2 linked regions of the Constrictibacter sp. MBR-5 genome follow. The protein of the gene in region 2 binds, or shares a complex with, the protein of the main gene of each other region. Links are inferred from orthologs where the notes say so. Each region holds a gene or a part of one and is shown on either strand. Other genes may lie near its edges.

The links.
Region 1: the proteins of ABIE65_RS24430 (region 2) and eno are in contact, whole or in part, in a solved structure (PDB 2FYM), measured with the Escherichia coli proteins. The link is inferred for Constrictibacter sp. MBR-5 from one-to-one orthologs.

What each region holds. Positions count from the first base shown.
Region 1 is NZ_JBEPTK010000001.1:133,033-141,219, reverse strand. The notes cover bases 5,259-8,187. They hold eno (phosphopyruvate hydratase), read right to left. Parts: upstream 7,401-8,187; coding sequence 6,117-7,400; downstream 5,259-6,116. Other genes in these bases: kdsA (3-deoxy-8-phosphooctulonate synthase), read right to left, coding at 7,429-8,187; ABIE65_RS00630 (FtsB family cell division protein), read right to left, coding at 5,768-6,091; ABIE65_RS00635 (hypothetical protein), read left to right, coding at 5,261-5,722. Also shown: ABIE65_RS00665 (thioredoxin family protein), read right to left, coding at 1-606; ABIE65_RS00660 (hypothetical protein), read left to right, coding at 763-1,023; ABIE65_RS00655 (hypothetical protein), read left to right, coding at 1,024-1,578; ABIE65_RS00650 (amidohydrolase), read right to left, coding at 1,575-2,942; ABIE65_RS00645 (Zn-dependent hydrolase), read left to right, coding at 3,177-4,412; ABIE65_RS00640 (aspartate dehydrogenase), read left to right, coding at 4,402-5,238. UniProt on the Escherichia coli protein: Catalyzes the reversible conversion of 2-phosphoglycerate (2-PG) into phosphoenolpyruvate (PEP). It is essential for the degradation of carbohydrates via glycolysis.
Region 2 is NZ_JBEPTK010000019.1:17,691-26,059, forward strand. The notes cover bases 1,837-4,947. They hold ABIE65_RS24430 (Rne/Rng family ribonuclease), read right to left. Parts: upstream 4,630-4,947; coding sequence 2,044-4,629; downstream 1,837-2,043. Other genes in these bases: ABIE65_RS24425 (CoA-binding protein), read right to left, coding at 1,837-1,956. Also shown: ABIE65_RS24415 (LysE family translocator), read left to right, coding at 1-125; ABIE65_RS24420 (O-acetylhomoserine aminocarboxypropyltransferase), read right to left, coding at 147-1,436; more of ABIE65_RS24425, read right to left, coding at 1,477-1,836; ABIE65_RS24435 (N-acetylmuramoyl-L-alanine amidase), read left to right, coding at 5,095-6,276; ABIE65_RS24440 (penicillin-binding protein 1A), read left to right, coding at 6,379-8,369. UniProt on the Escherichia coli protein: Endoribonuclease that plays a central role in RNA processing and decay. Required for the maturation of 5S and 16S rRNAs and the majority of tRNAs. Also involved in the degradation of most mRNAs.

The sequences.
Region 1 (8,187 bases), on a different replicon or contig from region 2:
GATCGCCGCCTTCTCGACCGTGCAGGGCGCCAGGTTCGGCGGGATGCTGCCGATGATCTCGTCGGGCGCACGGGTCGTGCCCCGGAGCATGCGCAGCACGCGCACTTCGGTCGGCGGCACGACCGGCAGGCCGTCGCTCCAGCCGCGCTCGTAGGCCGCCTCGATCGGGTCATCGTAATTGCGAAGTTCGATGGGGCGTGCGCCGAAGCGGGCGTCGCCGAAGCGGACCTTCAGGATCTCCGCCATGCCGGGCTCGACGCTCTTCGAGCCGCAGCCGGGTCGCCATTCGGGCAAGTCGGCGCCGAGGCCCTCAATGCCGGTCACGGCTTCCCAGTCGCCGCGGTGCCAGCCGATGGCGCGGCCGGCCTCGCGGCCACCCTCCAGCCGGATCAGCGTCGGCACGGTCTCGACGTCGAGCCGGTAGGATCGTTCAAGGTCGCGGTCGTCGTGCGCGCCGCCGATCGCTTCCGGGAAGGCGGGATCGTCCTGCGAGAACACGGTCAGTCCCGGTCCGTCGCGCAGCTGCCGGTAGACCGGCTCGAGCAGTTCGCATGTCGGGCAGTCGCGCTTGACGACGGCGACGAGGCCGTTTTCCGGCAATTGCATGGCGTTCCTCCAGGCCGGATTGTCGGCCGATCCGCACCGCGAGGCAATGGGAAGCGCGTCGGCGGCATTCGGGTCGGCGTTGGCAGGCGCGGCTCCGAGCGCTATGAAAACGAGAGACGCTGGCCGAGATGCCGGCCGACCAGGGAGGGCCAGACGATGATCGTCGCCACGGACGCGGCCACCGCCGCCGCCACCCGCTTTGCTCGCCAGACGCCGAGCGGCTCGACCATCTGGCGCAGCAACTATTTCGGCCCGTCGCCCTCGCCGGAGGGGTCGGCCTCGGTCGATCCGACGGCCGATGCGCCCGCCTATGTCGATCCCGCGCCCGGCGAACGGCGGCCGCCGCAGGCTTTCCTGGTGCAGCAGGAGCCGGGCGCCGTCGTGCACCCGCACTTCCACTATGTCGATCAGTTCTAGGTGATCGTCGAGGGCGGCGGCGAGATCGGCCACCATCCCCTCGCACCGCTGACCGTGCATTTCGCCGGGGCCTGCACCGGCTACGGCCCGATCCGGCCGGGGCCGCAGGGCCTGGGCTATTTCACCTTCCGCGCGAGCGCCGATTCGACCGGCGCCCAGTTCCTGCCTGCGATGCGCGATCGTCGCCGCCCGATCAAGCGCCGCTACATTCTGGCAGATCCCGTCGATCCGCTGGGCGTGGAGGGGCTGAGGGGGCTGGCGGACCCGGTCTGCGAATGCATCCTCGCCCATGAAGACGGTCTGGCGGCCCATATGCTCCGTCTGCCGCCCGGCTCCCGCCTGACGGCGCCCGCGCCGGGAGGGACCGCCGGGCAGTCCGTCCTGGTGGTGTCGGGCGCGATCCGGCGCGACGGCCGCAGGCTGGACCGCTGGTCGACCCTCTTCGTCCCGGCGGACGAGCCTGCGCTCGCGGTCGACGCGGGCGAGGAGGGGGCGGAAGTGCTGGTGCTCGGCTATCCGCGAAGCGCCGGCGGGAACGCAGCCGAAGCGTCTTAACGAAACTTCGGCCGCTCCCGGCGGTAATGTGCGCGCATCGCGGGGCGAAAGCGCTCCATCAGGGCGGTGTTGACGTCGAGCCGCGGCTTCTGGCCGGGCGGCAACAGCGGCTCGTAGACCGTGTCGCCGACCTCCTCGGCGAACGTCCGCTTCGCTTCGGCCACCAGATCGGGATCGCCGAAAAAGTCGAGGACGGCGCCGGCCAGCGCCTTCGCACCCGCGACTGTTCCCTTGTGCGCGATCGACGTCGCCAGTGGCGCTCCGCCGGTCCAGTGATGGAACGAGATGTTCGGCACGGTGCCCGGGAACCAGAGCCGGCCCATCGGCACCACCCATGAGAGGTCGCCGCAGTCGTTGGAGGCGGCGATCGCCTCGGCGGGACCGGTCAGCGGCGTAATGGCGGTACGCAGCCCTTCGGTCCGGACACCGGCCTTCTCCTGAAGCGCCCGGGCGAACGCGTGCTCCGCGTCCGTCCAATCGGGCATGCCCACCTGCTCGATGTTGCGCTGAATGACCTCCGCCAGCGTCCGATTGCAGCGGACCGGCCAGACCGCGCTCCGCACGTCGACCGTGACCTCCGTGCGGGTCATCAGCGCGGCCCCTTCCGCCACCCGCTTCGCATGCTCGAACAACGCGCGCACGCCGGCCGCGCTCGGATCGCGGAAATACCACCAGACTGCAGCACGGGCCGGAATCACGTTCGGCTGCTTGCCGCCGTCGGTGATGACCCTGTGAGCGCGCATCGTCGGCAGCATGTGTTCGCGATGCTGGGCGATGCCCATGTCCATCAGGACGACGGCGTCGAGCGCGTCGCGTCCCCGCCAGGGAGTGAGGCCGGCATGTGCCGTCTCGCCGGTGAAGATGAACTCGGCCGAGACCGCGGCGATCTGGACCTGCCCATGCTCGGTCATGAACTCGCCGAGGACATGGTCATGGAAGGCGAGGTCGACATCAGCGAAATGGCCGTCCCGTACAAAGTAGGGCCGGGCTAGGACAAGCTCCTCCGCGGGCGCGCCGAACACCTTCAGGGTTCCCGGCATCTGGCTGTCGGTCAGGGCGTGCCGGACCGCCAGGGCGGCCGCCACCAGCGCGGCAGCGTTGAGATTGTGCCCTTCGCAGTGGCCCGGTGCCCCCTGGACCATCGGTGTGGGCTCGGTGGCACCCGATTCCTGGCTGTTGTCGGGATTGCCGTCATACTCCGCGTGGAGTGCGATCACCGGAAACCCGGAGCCCCAGGTGGCGAGGAAGCCCGTCGGAAAGCCAGAGAGGTTGCGCTGGATGGTGAACCCGGCTTCCTCCAGCAGCTCGGTCATCAGTGCGACAGTCTCATACTCCTCGAGACCGGGCTCGCCGAAGGAGAAGATGGCGTCACCCAGCGCCGCGACAGCGTCTCGGTTACGTTCGATCCACGCGAAGGCGGTCCGCTTGGCTGGCGTCAGATTGTCCTTTGGAATGTTCGACCTCCATCATGCATTCCGCCACGAGCCTGCGAGTGCCGATCCAGCAATAGGATCGATCGCCCGTCCACCCCGGTTTCCGTTGACCCCGTGGCGACCCCGCCGGACACTCGTCACCTCGCCGACACACGGGGCTACGACATGCGGAACATCAGGATCGACGGCCAGCGGCTGTGGGACACCATCATGGAGATGGCTAAGATCGGGGCGACCGCGAAGGGCGGCAGCAATAGGCAGACGCTGACCGACGAGGACAAGGCCGGCCGCGACCTGTTCGTGCGCTGGTGCCGCGAGGCGGGGCTGGAGGTGACGGTCGACCGCATGGGCAGCATCTTCGCGCGCCGTCCGGGCCGCAACAACGACCTGCCGCCGATCATGTCGGGCAGCCACCTGGATACTCAGCCGACCGGTGGACGGTTCGACGGCGTGCTGGGCGTGCTGGCGGCGCTGGAGGTGGTGCGCACGCTGAACGATCATGGCGTCGAGACCGAGGCACCGATCGAGATCGTTAATTGGACGAACGAGGAGGGTGCCCGCTTCCCACCGCCGATGATCGCCTCCGGCGTCTTCGCCGGTGTGTTCTCGCTGGAGGAGGGCCACGGCATCCGGGATGCCGCCGGCAAGACGATCGGCGAGGAACTGGAGCGCATCGGCTACAAGGGCGAGGCGTCGGTCGGCGGCCGTCCGGTCGGCGCCTATTTCGAGTTGCACATCGAGCAGGGGCCGATCCTGGAGCGCGAGGCCAAGCAGATCGGCGTCGTGACCGGCGGCCAGGGCGCGCGCTGGTACGAGATCACGGTCAGCGGCGAGGCCGGCCATGCCGGTGCCACGCCGATGGACATGCGCAAGGATGCGCTGGTCGCTGCGGCGCAGATCGTCCAGGCGGTACAGCGCATCGGGAGGCGGCGCGATCCCTACGGCCGCGGCACCGTCGGCATCATGCGCGTCTCCCCGGGCTCGCCCAACGTCGTGCCCGACGAGGTCTTCTTCACGGTCGACATCCGTCACCCGGACGCGGACGTGATGACCGAGATGGACGGCGAACTTCGCGCCGCCGCCGACGAAGCCGCGCTCAACCACGGCACCCCCGTGGAGGTGAAGGAGACCTGGTACTCGCCGCCGGTCGCCTTCGACAAGGGCTGCGTCGCAGCGGTGCGGCAGGCCGCCGAGACCCTCGGCTACAGCCACATGGACGTGGTCAGCGGCGCGGGCCACGACGCGGTCTACATGGCGCGCGTCACGCCGACGACGATGATTTTCGCTCCTTGCGAGAAGGGCATCAGCCACAACGAGGCGGAGAACTGCAAGCCCGAGGACCTCACGGCCGCGTGCGACGTGCTGTTCCACGCCGTCCTGGAGCGTGCCGATGCGAAGTGAGGCTGGAGGGAATGTCCGGAAATCGCTGACCGTCGGGATCGGCGGACTTGGGGCGATCGGCCGCCAAGTCGCAGCCGCGATCGATGCGGGCGTCGAGGGGCTCGAACTCGTAGCCGTGTCGGCCCGCGACCTCGAAGGCGCGCGCGCCAAGGTCGCCGGTTTCGCACGGCCGCCCAAGGTTGTGCGGCTCGGTGAACTGGGCGCCCTGGCCGACATCGTGGTCGAATGCGCGCCGGCCGCCGTCTTCGAAGAGGTCGCGGAGCCCGCGATCCGCGCCGGCCGCATCTTCGTGCCGAGCAGCGTCGGCGCGCTGCTGCCGCGCATGCATCTGGTCGATCTGGCACGGGAGACCGGGGCCCGCATCGTCGTGCCGACGGGGGCGCTGCTCGGGCTGGATGCTGTCCGCGCCGTGGCCGAAGGCACCATCCACTCCGTCCGGATGGTCACGCGCAAGCCGCCGGGCGGCCTGTCCGGAGCACCGCATCTGGTGGAGAACGGCATCTCGGTAGAGGGGCTGACCGAGCCGAAGAAGGTTTTCGAGGGCACGGCGCGCGAGGGCGCGCGCGGATTTCCGGCGAACGTGAACGTCGCGGCGGCGTTGTCTCTGGCGGGGATCGGACCCGACCGGACCACGCTTGAGATCTGGGCGGATCCGGCCCTCGACCGGAACACCCACAGGATCGAGGTTGACGCCGACAGCGCCCGCTTCACCCTGGAGATCGCCAACGTGCCGTCCGAGGAGAACCCGCGGACCGGCAAGAACACGGGCCTCAGCGTCATCGCGGCACTGCGCGGCCTGACGAGTACGCTGAAGGTCGGTACCTAGCCGAACGGAAAGGAAATCCGCAATGACTGTCAGGCGTCTTGCGTTCGCATCCATCGCCGCCGCGGGCACGCTCGCTGCCGCCTGGGGGGCGGCGCTCGCCCAGGAGCCGGGGCAGCTGAGTTACGAGGAAACCCGCCGCTGCGTCCAGGAAGGCGCGCGGCTCGACAAGGAACTCCCTGCAATCCAGGCGCAACGTCCCGCAGTCGAGCGTGACGGGGCGGAGGTCGAACGGCTGGGCAACCAGGTCGAGGACCTTCGCAAACGCTCGACGGCGGTCTTCGACCCGGCCGTCTCGCGTCAGTATGAGGAGCTTCGCGATCGGCACTATCGCGAGTACGAGCGCTATACCCGAGAGATGACGGCCTACAACCAGCGGGTCGCTGCCTACAATACGGCGCTGGCCGACTACAACCGCGACTGTGCGCCCGACAAGCTGTATGGGTTGTATCTGGAGCGGGCGCAGCGCGAACTCGGACTTCGCTGACCGCCTACGCCGCGACGGCGTCGCAGCCGCTTGGATCGATCGGGCTCAACGGCCCGGTGCGGCATTGAGGATGATGACGTCGTCGGGCTTGGCGAAGTTCAGCAGGACCCGCGCCCGTTCTTCCAGCATGTCGGGATCGACGCTGGTCGGCCGCATCAGCGCGACCCGCCGGTTCAGCTGGTCGCGCTTCTCCTGTTCGACATCGAGAACCGCCTGCGCCTCGGCGATCTTCTGATCGAGCTGGATCATCGTCAGCATACCGCGACCACCATACACGGCGTAGTAGCCGAAATAGAGTGCCACGCACGCCACGGCGAGCGGGCCCAGCATCGCCTGGGCTCGGCGCCGTATGTCGCGCAGCACATCCATAAATGACTCTCCGCCGGATTCGCGCCTATCGAATCACGCGCAGGGCGTCGCGTCCAGCATAACGCGCGGCCGAACCGAGCGCCTCCTCGATCCGGATCAGCTGATTATACTTCGCCGTCCGGTCGGACCGGGCAAGCGATCCCGTCTTGATCTGCCCGCAATTCGTCGCGACGGCGAGGTCGGCGATGGTCGAGTCCTCGGTCTCGCCCGAGCGGTGCGACATGACCGCCGTGTAGCTGGCGCGGTGCGCCATCTCGACCGCCTCGAGCGTTTCGGACAGCGTGCCGATCTGGTTCACCTTCACCAGGATCGAGTTGCCGACGCTCTTCGCGATGCCGTCGGACAGGCGCTTCGGGTTGGTCACGAAGAGGTCGTCACCGACCAGCTGGACCTTCTTGCCGATCTCGTCGGTCAGCGCCTTCCAGCCCTCCCAGTCGTCCTCGGCCATGCCGTCCTCGATCGACACGATCGGGTAGCGCGAGACCAGGTCGGCGAGGTAGCGGACCATGCCATGGGGATCCAGGCTCTTACCTTCGCCCTCGAGCTCGTACTTGCCGTTCTTGAAGAACTCCGTCGACGCGGCGTCGAGCGCCAGCATGACGTCGTCGCCCGGCTTGTAGCCGGCGGTCTCGATCGCCTTCATCACGAAGCCGAGGGCTTCGTCGGTGGAGGAGAGGGCCGGGGCGAAACCGCCCTCATCACCGACGTTCGTGTTGTGGCCGGCGTCCTTCAGCAGCTTCCGCAACGCGTGGAAGACCTCCGACCCCGTCCGGACGGCCTCGGCGAAGGTGGGCGCGCCCACCGGCATGATCATGAATTCCTGGATGTCGATCGGGTTGTCCGCGTGCGCGCCGCCGTTGACGATGTTCATCATCGGGACCGGCAGGGTGCGGGCGAAGACGCCGCCGACATAGCGGAACAGCGGCAGGTTCACCTCGGCTGCCGCCGCCTTCGCGACGGCGAGGCTGACGCCGAGGATCGCGTTGGCGCCGAGCCGCGCCTTGTTCGGCGTTCCGTCCAGGTCGATCATGACGGCGTCGAGCGTCACTTGGTCCTCGGCATCCATGCCGGACAGCGCGTCGTAGATTTCGCCGTTGACCGCCTCAACCGCCTGCTGCACGCCCTTGCCGCCGTAGCGGCCCTTGTCGCCGTCGCGCTTCTCGTTCGCCTCGTGCGCGCCGGTGGAGGCTCCCGACGGAACGGCCGCCCGGCCGGTGGCGCCGCTCTCGAGCAGGACGTCGACCTCGACGGTGGGGTTGCCGCGGCTGTCGAGGATCTCGCGGGCGTGGATGTCGGTGATCGCGGTCATCGCTGTCCTGGTCCTGTCGCTGCTGGGGTCAGGTCGGGGGTATCGGGTTGGCCTTGGCGAGCCGGTCGAACGCGATCAGGTCGCGCAGGACGGCTTCGAGCCGGGCGAGGGGCACCATGTTCGGTCCGTCGCTGGGGGCGGCGTCCGGATCCTGGTGCGTCTCCATGAAAACGGCGGCGACGCCGATCGACACCGCGGCGCGTGCGAGCACCGGCACGAACTCGCGTTGGCCGCCGCTGGAGCCTCCGCGGCCGCCCGGCTGCTGCACCGAATGGGTCGCGTCGAAGACGACGGGATAACCCGTCGCCGCCAGGACAGGCAGGGCGCGCATGTCGCTGACCAGCGTGTTGTAGCCGAAGCTGACGCCGCGCTCGCAGAGCAGGATGTTCCGATTGCCGCCGCTCTCGATCTTGGCGGCGACGTTGGCCATGTCCCAAGGCGCCAGGAACTGGCCCTTCTTCACGTTGATCGCGCGGCCGGTTGCCGCCGCCGCGAGCAGCAGGTCGGTCTGCCGCGACAGGAACGCCGGGATCTGCAGGATGTCGACGGCCTCGGCGACGGTCACGCACTGGTCGGGCAGGTGCACGTCGGTCAGGATCGGACAGCCGAAACGCTCTCGCACCTCGGCCAGGATCGGCAGGCTCTCCGCCAGACCAAGCCCGCGCTCGCCGGCGACGCTGGTGCGGTTCGCCTTGTCGAACGAACTCTTGTAGACGAGCGGCAGCCCGAGCCGGCCGCACATCTCGACCAGCGCCTGGGACATCTCCAGGGCATGCGCCCGGCTCTC
Region 2 (8,369 bases):
TCCTGGCGGGAGCGGCGCGCGACTGGATGCGGCGTCCGTCGGTCCAGGCCGTCTTCAACAGGCTCGGCGGCAGCATCCTGATCGGTGCGGGCTTGATGACGGCGACGCTGCGCCGCGCCGCGTGACCGCTCAGTCCGACGTTGCGATCAGGCCTTCGCCAGCGCCTGGTCCAGGTCGGCGATGATGTCGTCCACCGTCTCGATCCCCACCGACAGGCGGATGACGTCCGGCCCGGCGCCCGCCGCCACCTGCTGCTCCGGCGCCAACTGGCGGTGGGTGGTCGATGCCGGATGCAGGATCAGGCTGCGCGTGTCGCCGACGTTGGCGAGGTGGGAGAAGATGTTGCAGGCCTCGACGACGCGGACGCCCGCCTCGTAGCCGCCCTTCAGCCCGAAGGTGAAGACGGACCCGGCGCCGAGCGGGAGGTATTTCCGCGCCAGCGCGTGGTGCCGGCTGGAGGGCAAGCCGGCATAGGACACCCACGCGACCTCGGGATGCGCTTCCAGATAGGCGGCGACCGCGCCCGCATTGCGGACGTGGCGTTCCATGCGCAGCGGCAGCGTCTCGATGCCGGTGATCGTCAGGAAGGCGTTGATCGGCGCCATCGCCGCACCGAGGTCGCGCAGGCCGACGGCGTGGCCGTGCACGGTCATCGCCAGATCGCCGAAGGTCTCGTGGAAGCGCAGGCCGTGATAGGCCGGCTCCGGCTGGCTGAGGCTCGGAAACTTGTCGTTGCGCGACCAGTCGAACCGCCCGCTGTCGACGACCATTCCGCCCATGGCGTTGCCGTGGCCCGACAGGAACTTCGTCGTCGAGTGGACAACGATGTCCGCCCCCCACTCGATCGGCCGGCACAGGAACGGCGAGGCGAGGGTGTTGTCGACCACCAGCGGAATGCCCGCCTCGTGCGCGATGGCGGCGACCTTCTCCAGGTCGACGACCACGCCGCCGGGATTGGCCAGGCTCTCGACGAAGATCATCTTCGTCTCCGGCGTCAGGGCGCGGCGGAAATTCTCCGGATCGTCGGGATCGACCAGCGTGGCCTGCCAGCCGAACTTGGCGAAGGTCCGGGTGAACTGGGTGATCGTCCCGCCATAGACCTTGTTCGACGCCAGGATGTGGTCGCCCGGCTGCAGCAGCGTGAAGCAGGCGAGCATCTGCGCCGCATGCCCCGAGGCCGTCGCGATGGCGCCACGGCCGCCCTCCAGCGTCGCGACCCGCTCCTCCAGCACCGAGACAGTGGGATTGCCGAGCCGCGAGTAGATGTAGCCGTAGGTCTGCAGGTTGAAGAGCGATGCCGCTTGGTCGGCGTCCTCGAAGACGAACGAGGTCGTCTGGTAGATCGGCGTCGAACGTGCGCCGGTCATCGGGTCGGGGGAGGCGCCGGCGTGAATCGCCAGCGTCTCGATACCGTAGCGCGGTCTATCGCCGGTCATCGCTCATGCCTCGGGTCGCTTGGCGGGGCCTGTCCTGGAATCAAGCGCGGCGGCGCTTGCTCGAAATGATGCCGGTGTTGACGCCGCTCCAGCCGAGTTCGCCGCACAGGCGGGAATACTCGATCTTCGGGCAGCGGTTCATGACGACCGTCAGGCCGGCGGCCTCGGCGCGTGCGGCGGCGGCATCGTTGCGCACGCCGATCTGCATCCAGACCGTCTTCGCGCCGCATGCGACGGCCTCGTCCGTGATCGGTCCGGCTGCTTCCGAATTGCGGAAGATGTCGACCATCTCGTAGGGGACGGGCACGTCCCGGAGCGCGGCGTAGGTCGTCTCGCCCAGGATCTCCTGCCCGGTGGCACCCGGGTTGACCGGAATGACCCGGTAGCCCTTCGCCTGCAGGTACTTCATCACGAAATAGCTCGGCCGGTTCCAGTGGGGGCTGGCACCCACCATCGCCACGGTCCGCACCGACTTCAGGATGCCGCGCAGATAGTCGTCGCCATAGGCATCGTGGTTCATGGCTCACTCCCTACGCGATGTCGCCGCGGAACAGGGTCGGCCGTCGCCCGGTGGGGGCGACGGCCGTTGTCCCTTATGCGACGTCCGTCAGTCGGTCGGACGCTGCCACCAGCCGCGGCGACGCCGCTGCGGCGCCTCGGAGGCCTCGGCGACCGCCGGCTCCCTTTCCCGTTCGGCGGCAGCCGGTGCGGGAGAGGCCGGCACAGGGGCGGCCTCGGGCGCGGCGGGTGCCGCCGCCGGCTTGGCGTCCACGGTCTCCGTGGCGACGGTGTCCGCGGCGGCGCGCTTCGGCCGACGCGAGCGCGGTGCCTTCGCCGGCGCGGCTTCCGTCTTTGCCGGCGCAGTCTCCTCGGCTGCCGCCTTGGCCTTCGCCGGGCGGCGGGTCCGCGGCTTCCGCGGCGTCTCCTCGGCTGTCGGTGCGGCCTCGACAGGTGCCGGCGCGGCTTCTGCCGCTGCGGCCTTGGGCTTGCGTGTGCGCCGCGCCTTCGGCTTGGGCGCCGGCTCCTCGGCGACGGGCGCCGCTTCGGCCGGCGGCGTCGCCTCGACCACGGCGATCGGTGCCGCGGGTGCCTCGGCAACCGGTGCCGATGCGACCGGCTCCACGACGGGCTCTTCCGGAGCGGGCTCGGCGGCCACCGGTTCCGGTGCTACCGGTTCGGGTGCCGCATGCTCGGGCGCAGCCGGCTCCGGCTCGCCAGCGGGGGCCTCGGCCTCCTCGGCTGCAGCCTCGCCGACGCCGTCGCCCATGGTCGCCTCGGTCGTGCCGATTTCGCCCTCGGGGCGGCGTCCACCGCGCCGGCGTCCGCCGCGGCGTCCGCGGCGGCGCCGCTTCGCCGCGCCCGCGCTGTCAGCGTCTTCCTCGGCTTCCGCCCGGGCCGGCCGCTCGGCCGGTTCTTCCGGGGCGGAGGCCGCGACGGGCGTCGGCGCCGCGATCGCGGCGATCTCTTCCGCCTCCGCCAGATCCTCGTCGTCGCCGACCGTCTCGTAGGTGGCCTCGATGACCGGCTCGATCACGCGCGTCTGCTCGATGCGGAAGGCCGGGCCGACCAGCCCGTCGTCGCACTCGATCATGATCCGCAGTGCGTTGGCACGCTCGAGATCGTGCAGCGCATGGCGCTTATGGTTGAGGATGTAGAGGGCGACCGGCGTCGGCACGTAGACCGCGACCTCGGCATTGCGCCGCTTCAGCGCATCCTCCTCGATCGAGCGAAACACGTAGAGCGCGGTCGACTCGACCGACCGCACCGAGCCGTGGCCGGCGCAGGTCGGGCAGACGACCATGCTGGTCTCGAACAGGCTTGGCCGCAGGCGCTGGCGGGAGAGCTCCACCAGGCCGAGCTGGCTGATGCGGCCCATCTGGATGCGCGCGCGGTCGTTCTTGAGCGCCTCCTTCAGGCGACGCTCGACCGCCGAATTGTTGCGGCGGTCCTCCATGTCGATGAAGTCGATGACGACGATGCCGGCGAGATCGCGCAGGCGGAGCTGGCGGGCGATCTCGTCCGCTGCCTCCAGGTTCGTCTTGACCGCCGTCTCCTCGATGTGACGCTCGCGCGTCGCGCGGCCGGAGTTCACGTCGATCGCGACCAGGGCCTCGGTCGCGTTGAGCACGATGTACCCGCCGGAGCGCAGCCGCACCGTATGCGAGTGCAGCGCGTCGAGCTGACTCTCGACCCCGAAGCGCGGGAAGATGTGCGCCGACGGGTCCTTGTAGGCCGTCACGCGGTCCACGTGCGTCGGCATCAGCGCGTTCATGAACTCGCGCGCGGCCCGGTACGCCGTGTCGCCCTCGACCAGGATCTCGTCGATGTCCTGGCTGTAGGTGTCGCGGATGGCGCGCTTGATGAGGCTCGCTTCCTCGTAGATCAGCGCCGGTGCGCGCGAACTCAGCGTCTTCTCGCGGATCTCGTCCCAGACGCGCAGCAGGAAGTCGTAGTCGCGCCGGATCTCGGGCTTCGTCCGCTCCATGCCGGCGGTGCGCAGGATCACGCCCATGCCCTCCGGCACGTCGAGCGAGTCGATGACTTCCTTCAGGCGGCGGCGGTCGGCGACGTTGGTGATCTTGCGGGAAATGCCCCCGCCGCGCACGGCGTTCGGCATCAGCACGCAATAGCGGCCGGCCAGCGAGATGTAGCTGGTCAGCGCTGCGCCCTTGTTGCCGCGTTCCTCCTTGGTGACCTGCACCAGGATGATCTGGCGGCGCTTGATCACTTCCTGGATCTTGTAGTGCCGGCGCATCCGGGGCCGGGCGCGCGGGGCGTCCTCGACTTCATCCTCGGCGCCGCCGACGGTCTCGATCGGCTCGGCGTCCTCGCCGTCCTCGTCCGCTTCGGCATGCACGGCGTCGTCGCCGGCTTCGGCCGCGATCTCTTCGACGTCCGCGTCTTCGTCCTGATCGGCGTCGTCGATCAGCGCCTCGCGGTCGGCGATCGGAATCCGATAATAGTCGGGGTGGATGTCGTTGAACGGCAGGAAGCCGTGGCGGTTGCCGCCATACTCGACGAAGGCCGCCTGGAGCGACGGCTCGACGCGGGTGATCTTGCCGAGATAGATGTTGCCCTTGAGGGTCTTTCGCGCCGACGACTCGTAGTCGAAATCGTCTACGCGTTCACCATCGAGCACGACGACGCGGGTTTCTTCCGGCTGCGTCGCGTCGATCAGCATACGCTTTGTCATACGTTTCTTTCTCCGGGGCCGGTCCGGGAGGGCGACAGAGCGCCAAGGACATGGCCGGCGTGAGATCGCGGCTGCGAGTCGTGCCGCGTCCGGCGCCTGCGGCACAAGGCCGTGGCGGCGTCGGACGACTGCTCTGACTCGAATTCATGCGCGCGCTACACCCGGGACCGGCAGATGGGGGTGACCTCGACGGGAGCGGCCCGCCTGGATTTCGGCGCCAGGGGCGCGCAGCAGCTCTCCATCCGAATCGAGGGGCTGCCGTGCTGCCGCTTCCGCGCTGCCGCTCCGGCTTTGGCTGCGATTCGAACACCTGTGCGACTCGCGACGCGTAACATAGCCACATGCGGCACGTGTCACAACCGCGAACACGGATCTGGCCCAAAAACTGCCAGAATGCACATTCGTCATTGAATCCCGAGCCTTACGCGAGCACTATTCGCGCGCTACGTTAAAAGCGGTCGTGCCATGAGGCGTTTTTCACGGCTCCTGGGTTGTCTGGTTCTGCTCGCCGGCTTGCTGGGAGCGGGGGCGGCGCAGGCTGTCCCCGAGGTTACGGCGGTGCGCGTCGGCGATCAGGCGTCGAGCACGCGCGTCGTCCTCGACCTGTCCGAGCCCGTCACCTATCGCCTGTTCACGCTGGCGAACCCGCACCGCGTCGTCCTCGACCTGCCGGAACTGGCCTGGAGTGTGGCGGAGGCGGAGGTCGGCCTCGGCGTCGTCACGGGCCTCCGGCACGGCCTTTTTCGGCCAGGCACGTCCCGGGTGGTGTTCGATCTGGGCCAGCCGGTCAGGGTGCAGGATGCCTTCATGCTGCCGCCCAACGCCGAGCACGGCCACCGGCTCGTCGTCGACATCGAGCCGCTCGCCGGCGGATCCGAAAGCCGGGTCGCCACGGCCGCACCGGTGCAGACCGCCTCGATCGCACCGGTCATGCCGGTCGTCCGCCGGCCGGCGATGCGCGTCGTGGCGATCGATGCGGGCCACGGCGGCGTGGATCCGGGCGCCATCGGCGTGCGCGGGACCTTCGAGAAGAACGTCACGCTCGCCGCGGCGCGCGAACTGCGGCGCCAGTTGGAGGCGACCGGCCGCTACAAGGTCGTCATGACGCGTTCGGACGACACCTTTCTGAGGTTGCGTGAGCGGGTCGCGACCGCTCGCCACGGCGGCGCGGAGCTCTTCATTTCGCTCCACGCGGATTCGCATCCCAGCGCGGCGACCCGCGGCCTCTCCGTCTACACGCTCTCGGCGACCGCCTCGGACAAGGAGGCGGCGGCTTTGGCGCAGCGCGAGAACAAGGCCGATCTCATTGCGGGCGTCGACCTCTCGGCGGAAAGCCGCGAGGTCGTCGACATCCTGATCGACCTCGCCCAGCGCGAGACGATGAACCTCTCCGCCCAGTACGCGGGCATGCTGGTTTCAAACCTTCGTGAGGCGGTCACGCTGCTTCCGAAGACGCACCGCTTCGCCGGCTTCGCGGTGCTGAAGGCGCCGGACATCCCCTCTGTCCTCGTGGAACTCGGCTACATGTCGAACCGCGACGAGGAGCGCCTCCTGCGCGATGCGGCCTACCGGCGTAAGCTGATGGGCGCCATCGTCCGCGCAACGGATGCCTATTTCTCACACAAGGGCAGCTTCGGACGCTCCTGATCGCCCCCGGTCGCCCGCTTTGCCTCGTCATCGACGCAAATAGCATTATGTTGGCGACGTCGCCGACGTGCGGCTGTCACCATCCCCGGCTGGAAGCGCGAGATGGCAAGGTTCCTGCGCATACTGTTTACGGTCTTCCTGTTCCTGGGGATCGCTACCGTCGTTGCCGCCTACATGGTGGTGCAGCGCTACGGCGACGATCTCCCGGACTATGCCCAGCTGGCCGACTATGAGCCGCCGGTCACAACGCGCGTGCATGCGGGCGACGGCCGGATGCTTGCCGAGTATGCAACGCAGCACCGCCTCTTCGTGCCGATCGACGTCATCCCGCAGTCGATCGTCGACGCCTTTCTCGCCGCCGAGGACAAGAACTTCTTCGAGCATCCGGGCATCGACGTCTCCAGCGTGGCGCGCGCGATGGTCACCAACCTCGTCCACATCGCGTCCGGCCGGCGGCCGGTGGGCGGTTCGACGATCACCCAGCAGGTCGCGAAGAACTTTCTGCTGACGAACGAGGTTTCCGTCGACCGCAAGATCAAGGAAGCCTTGCTGGCCTTCCGGATCGAGCAGGCGCTCTCCAAGCAACGCATCCTCGAGCTCTATCTGAACGAGATCTATCTCGGCTACGGCTCCTACGGTGTCGCGGCGGCGGCGATGAACTACTTTAACAAGTCGCTCGACGACGTCACCCTGGCCGAGGCGGCGTTCCTCGCCGCCCTGCCGAAGGCACCGAACAACTACAACCCCGTCAGCCGTAACAAGGCGGCGAGGGATCGACGCGACTGGGTCATCGATCGGATGCTGGAGGACGGCCGCATCGATCGCAGCCAGGCGGAGGCGGCATGGGCTCAGCCGCTCGAGGTTCACAAGCGCGACGATACCGAGTACGTCACCGCCCCCTGGTTCTCCGAAGAGGTACGGCGCGAGATCGTTGCCCGCTTCGGCGACAAGGCGCTCTACGAGGGCGGCCTGTCGGTCCGCTCGACCCTGGACATGCGGATGCAGCGCCTCGGCGAGAAGGCGCTGCGGGACGGCCTGATCGATTACGACCGCCGCCACGGCTGGCGGGGGCCGATCGCACAGATCTCCGCCGGGCCCGGCTGGCAGGAGCGGCTCGCCGGGATTCCGCGCCTGCCGTCGCTGGGCGACTGGGAACTGGCCGTGGTTCTGTCCGTGGACGGCGGCGGGGCGACGGTCGGCCTCGATGACGGTCGCAGCGGAACGATCCCGTTCGACGAGATGAAGTGGGCGCGGCCCTGGCTCGAGGGCGAGCGCGTCGGCGCGCCGCCGCGCCGTCCCTCCGACGTTCTTTCGGCCGGCGACGTCGTCGCGGTCGAGGCGAAGGGGCAGGGCGCCTTCGCGCTGCGCCAGATCCCGGCCGTCGACGGCGGCCTCGTGGCGCTCGATCCGCAGACCGGTCGGGTGCTGGCGCTGGTCGGCGGCTTCAGCCCGGATCGCAGCCAGTTCAACCGCGCGACCCAGGCGAAGCGCCAGCCGGGTTCGGCGTTCAAGCCGTTCGTCTATCTGGCGGCCCTGGAATCGGACTTCACGCCCGCCACGATCATTCTCGACGCGCCGATCGAGTTCAACCAGGGGCCCGGACTCGGAGTTTGGCGGCCCAAGAACTATGCCGGCGACACGCTCGGTCCCGTCACCATGCGGACCGGCCTGGAGAAGTCGCGCAACCTGATGACGATCCGCCTCGCCCAGCACATCGGCATCGACAAGGTGGCCGCGTATGCCGAGCGCTTCGGCATCTTCGACAAGATGCCGCGCGTCCTGTCCATGTCGCTGGGCGCGGGCGAGACGACGCTCCTGCGCCTGACCAATGCCTACGGCGAGATCGCCAACGGCGGCAAGCAGATCGAGGCGAGCCTCATCGACCGGGTGCAGGATCGGACCGGCCGGACGATCTATCGCCACGACGACCGTTCCTGCGACGGCTGCAGCGGCGCCTTCGCCCGGTCCGCCCAGGTGCCGCCGATCATCGCCATGCGCGAGCAGCTGGCCGATCCTGTGAGCATCTACCAGGTGACGTCCATGATGCAGGGCGTCATCGAGCGCGGCACTGCCACGCGCGTGCGCATCCCCGG